DNA from 2 places in the Sporosarcina koreensis genome. Region 1 is predicted to be linked to the other one. Evidence: a T-box and tRNA genes for the amino acid it is inferred to sense, from the RefSeq annotation. Region 1 holds a T-box; the other holds one or more tRNA genes.
The links. A T-box is a leader RNA that pairs with one kind of tRNA and senses whether it is charged. The one in region 1 lies ahead of ileS (isoleucine--tRNA ligase), so its partner is inferred to be a tRNA-Ile.
Positions count from the first base shown of each region.

Region 2: it encodes a tRNA-Ile, which carries the amino acid that the T-box ahead of ileS (isoleucine--tRNA ligase) is inferred to sense. The anticodon was not compared.

Region 1 is NZ_JBHSNP010000011.1:110,486-112,710, forward strand. Features, by position in the region: gene ACFPTP_RS07140 (YlmH family RNA-binding protein) at 1-547, shown strand, start outside; gene ACFPTP_RS07145 (DivIVA domain-containing protein) at 642-1,148, shown strand; T-box leader at 1,205-1,417, shown strand; gene ileS (isoleucine--tRNA ligase) at 1,458-2,225, shown strand, end outside.
Region 2 is NZ_JBHSNP010000008.1:129,622-131,846, reverse strand. Features, by position in the region: tRNA gene ACFPTP_RS03795 (tRNA-Val) at 144-219, shown strand; tRNA gene ACFPTP_RS03790 (tRNA-Thr) at 242-317, shown strand; tRNA gene ACFPTP_RS03785 (tRNA-Lys) at 325-400, shown strand; tRNA gene ACFPTP_RS03780 (tRNA-Leu) at 431-512, shown strand; tRNA gene ACFPTP_RS03775 (tRNA-Gly) at 521-595, shown strand; tRNA gene ACFPTP_RS03770 (tRNA-Leu) at 605-693, shown strand; tRNA gene ACFPTP_RS03765 (tRNA-Arg) at 712-788, shown strand; tRNA gene ACFPTP_RS03760 (tRNA-Pro) at 794-870, shown strand; tRNA gene ACFPTP_RS03755 (tRNA-Ala) at 881-956, shown strand; tRNA gene ACFPTP_RS03750 (tRNA-Met) at 977-1,050, shown strand; tRNA gene ACFPTP_RS03745 (tRNA-Ile) at 1,059-1,135, shown strand; tRNA gene ACFPTP_RS03740 (tRNA-Ser) at 1,155-1,247, shown strand; tRNA gene ACFPTP_RS03735 (tRNA-Met) at 1,439-1,513, shown strand; tRNA gene ACFPTP_RS03730 (tRNA-Asp) at 1,517-1,592, shown strand; tRNA gene ACFPTP_RS03725 (tRNA-Phe) at 1,673-1,748, shown strand; tRNA gene ACFPTP_RS03720 (tRNA-Gly) at 1,755-1,828, shown strand; tRNA gene ACFPTP_RS03715 (tRNA-Ile) at 1,830-1,903, shown strand; tRNA gene ACFPTP_RS03710 (tRNA-Asn) at 1,910-1,984, shown strand; tRNA gene ACFPTP_RS03705 (tRNA-Ser) at 1,994-2,084, shown strand; tRNA gene ACFPTP_RS03700 (tRNA-Glu) at 2,094-2,165, shown strand.

The sequences.
Region 1 (2,225 bases):
TTACGAACCGGAAGATGAAGATTTCCAAGTGACTGTTTTTGGTATAAGGTATCCAGCGAAATTCATGACGCTTGAGCATCGGGATGTTTTAGGTTCTCTTATGGCGCTTGGCATTGACCGTTCCAAATTCGGTGATATCCGATTGGAAGGAGATATCGCCCAATTCGCCGCCGCGGATGAAATGAAAGATTATCTGACCGCCAATTTGACGTCTATCGGGAAATCGAAGGTCCGTGTCGAAGAACTTGGAGCCTCTGATGAACTTATCGTAATTGCGGAATCGTGGAAGGAAGAGCTTCATACTATAAGCTCATTGCGCCTGGACTCCCTTGTCGCCTCTTTAGTGAATTGTCCGCGTCAAAAAGCTGTCGCGCTCATTCAGAACGATAAAGTGAAAGTGAATCATGTTGTACGGGATCAGCAAGCATTCGAGGTGAATGAATCGGACATCCTTTCAATTAGAGGGTCGGGCCGTTTCAAAATCATGTCGATAGAAGGAAGGACTCGAAAAGACAAAATACGGTTGTTGATTGGTAGGTTAGAATGATTTTTCAGACAACCGGTGGAAAAACTGCTTTCTTATCTGTTGTGGGCATGTATAATAGGAAATAGAAGATTTACTCGAAAGGGAGGAACAGAAGATGGCATTGTCACCACTCGATATACATAACAAAGAATTCAGCCGCGGCTTTCGCGGATACGATGAAGATGAAGTAAACGAATTTCTCGAACAGATCATGAAGGATTATGAAAATGTACTGGAAGAGAATAAGACGTTGAAAAACAGTTTGAAGGAAACGAAAGAAAAGATTTCGCATTTCAATACAATTGAAGAAACATTGCAGAAGTCAATTTTGATTGCCCAAGAAGCAGCTGAAGATGTGAGAAGGAACTCGGTGCAGGAATCGAAACTGATTGTGAAGGAAGCCGAGAAGAACGCGGACCGGATTGTGAATGAAGCACTGTCGCGTGCCCGTAAGATTGCGATGGAAATCGAGGATTTGAAAAAACAATCAAAAGTGTTCAGAAACCGTTTCCGCATGTTGGTAGAAGCTCAACTTGACATGATCAAGACAGATGACTGGGAAAAACTTCTTGAATATGAACCGGATACTGAGCATCTTGAATCTGCAGCGGACGTGGAATGACGCGGAAGCTTGACATTCTATTCCCTTCGCACATATAATAATGACCATATAAGTAGGAACAGGCGTTGAAAGAGAGAGTACTTTCCGATATTCTAGTGTAGCGAGCCGGGGGCGGTGAAAGCCTGGCCTGAAACGGAAACGAAAATCACTCCAGAGCCGGATTGACAAAATCAATCCCGGATGCACCCCGTTATGGTGTTCTGAGAGGCAGTATGATGATTTATGCTGCAACTAGGGTGGTAACGCGAGAATGATCCCTCGTCCCTTTTATAGGGACGGGGTTTTTTTATTTTCAAAGGAGGAAAAGATATGGATTACAAAGACACATTGCTCATGCCGAAAACAGAATTTCCGATGCGCGGAAATTTGCCGAACAAAGAACCTGATATGCAAGCAAAATGGGAAGAAATGAACATCTATGAGAAAGTGCAAAAACGCACGGAAGGTCGCCCGTTCTTCGTCCTTCACGACGGACCGCCGTATGCGAATGGCGACTTGCATATGGGCCACGCTCTAAACAAAGTGCTGAAAGACATGATTGTTCGCCACAAATCGATGACAGGCTTCCACGCACCTTACGTACCGGGCTGGGATACGCACGGACTTCCGATCGAGCAAGCGCTTGTCAACAAAGGCGTCAACCGAAAAGAGCACTCCGTTGCTGAATTCCGTAAAATGTGTGAGGAATATGCATACAGTCAAATCGATAGCCAGCGTTCACAATTTAAACGGATCGGTGTACGTGGCAACTGGGAAAACCCATATATCACATTGAAGCCGGAATTCGAAGCGAGACAAATTCAAGTGTTCGGTGAGATGGCGAAGAAAGGCTATATTTACAAAGGATTAAAGCCTGTTTACTGGTCTCCTTCAAGTGAATCTGCACTTGCCGAGGCGGAAATCGAATACAAGGATAAAAAATCCCCATCCATCTATGTTGCTTTTCCAATCAAGGATGGCCTTGGCGTCGTTGATGAAGATGTCCGAATCATTATCTGGACGACGACTCCTTGGACGATTCCTGCGAATCTTGGAATTTCTGTTCATCCGGAATTCATTTATGCGATTGTCAATGTG
Region 2 (2,225 bases), on a different contig from region 1:
CTTATCGCAACTCCCCGTTAAAATCGGGAGAAGCGAACAGGACAAGGAAGCGATTGAGAGAGGGAAGGAGCGTACTACAGTACGTGACTGACTGATCGAATGAAGCTGACGCAGTAATGAGAAGCTTATCGCGATTTTAACATGGAGGATTAGCTCAGCTGGGAGAGCACCTGCCTTACAAGCAGGGGGTCGGCGGTTCGAACCCGTCATCCTCCACCATAATATTTCAAACTAATAAATCGCCGGTGTAGCTCAGTTGGTAGAGCAACTGACTTGTAATCAGTAGGTCGTGGGTTCGACTCCTATCGCCGGCACCACTTTTATGAGCCATTAGCTCAGTCGGTAGAGCATCTGACTTTTAATCAGAGGGTCGCAGGTTCGAATCCTGCATGGCTCACCATTTCTTGACTCTCTGTCTTGATACAAATATGCGGGTGTGGTGGAACTGGCAGACACGCTAGACTTAGGATCTAGTGCCGTAAGGCGTGGGGGTTCGACTCCCTTCACCCGCACTTTCAATGCGGAAGTAGTTCAGTGGTAGAATACGACCTTGCCAAGGTCGGGGTCGCGGGTTCGAATCCCGTCTTCCGCTCCATTTATTTGCGCCGGGGTGGCGGAACTGGCAGACGCACAGGACTTAAAATCCTGCGGTAGGTGACTACCGTACCGGTTCGATTCCGGTTCTCGGCACCAATAAAATTATCATATTATGCGCCCGTAGCTCAATTGGATAGAGCGTCTGACTACGGATCAGAAGGTTGTGGATTCGAATTCTTCCGGGCGCGCCATTATACGGGAAGTAGCTCAGCTTGGTAGAGCACTTGGTTTGGGACCAAGGGGTCGCAGGTTCGAATCCTGTCTTCCCGACCACTTCTTAAATGGGGCCTTAGCTCAGCTGGGAGAGCGCCTGCCTTGCACGCAGGAGGTCAGCGGTTCGATCCCGCTAGGCTCCACCAATTATCTTAATACTTTTCCTGGCGGCGTAGCTCAGCTGGCTAGAGCGTACGGTTCATACCCGTAAGGTCGGGGGTTCGATCCCCTCTGCCGCCATCCTAAAAGGACCTTTAGCTCAGTTGGTTAGAGCAGACGGCTCATAACCGTCCGGTCGCAGGTTCGAGTCCTGCAAGGTCCACCACTATTTGAATAGTCATCACGGAGGAATACCCAAGCCTGGCTGAAGGGATCGGTCTTGAAAACCGACAGGGGTGTTAAAGCCCGCGGGGGTTCGAATCCCTCTTCCTCCGCCATATATTTTTAAAGCAGCAAAAGTGGTTATGGAATACAACTGAATAGTAGGATTTGAAATTCCTACAACTAACATTATCGCGGGGTGGAGCAACGAGCATAGCAACGGATGCGAGTAACACCGACAGCGAAGCGTAAGGTGTCTCTTATGCAAATAGCGTAGCAAGTATTAAGAAGTAAGTATTAACATTATCGCGGGGTGGAGCAGTGGTAGCTCGTCGGGCTCATAACCCGAAGGTCGCAGGTTCAAATCCTGCCCCCGCAACCAAAAGGTCCCGTGGTGTAGCGGTTAACATGCCTGCCTGTCACGCAGGAGATCGCCGGTTCGATCCCGGTCGGGACCGCCATTTTCTTTCATTACATACGATTTGATGATTGCAGATTTCTAAGTGACTCTAGAGAAATTATCAGTTTACCAAATCAATGTGGCTCAGTAGCTCAGTCGGTAGAGCAAAGGACTGAAAATCCTTGTGTCGGCGGTTCGATTCCGTCCTGAGCCACCATTCCTTGCGGGTGTAGTTTAGTGGTAAAACCTCAGCCTTCCAAGCTGATGATGAGGGTTCGATTCCCTTCACCCGCTCCATGGGCCTATAGCTCAGCTGGTTAGAGCGCACGCCTGATAAGCGTGAGGTCGGTGGTTCGAGTCCACTTAGGCCCATCATATTCCGCAGTAGCTCAGTGGTAGAGCAATCGGCTGTTAACCGATCGGTCGTAGGTTCGAGTCCTACCTGCGGAGCCAATTTTATACGGGGAAGTACTCAAGAGGCTCAAGAGGCGCCCCTGCTAAGGGCGTAGGTCGCGAAAGCGGCGCGAGGGTTCGAATCCCTCCTTCTCCGCCATATATGATTGGCCCCTTGGTCAAGCGGTTAAGACACCGCCCTTTCACGGCGGTAACACGGGTTCGAATCCCGTAGGGGTCATACTAGTTTCAAATGAAAAACAGGCTAAGAAAAAATGTTGCATTTTTTCTTAGCCTGTTT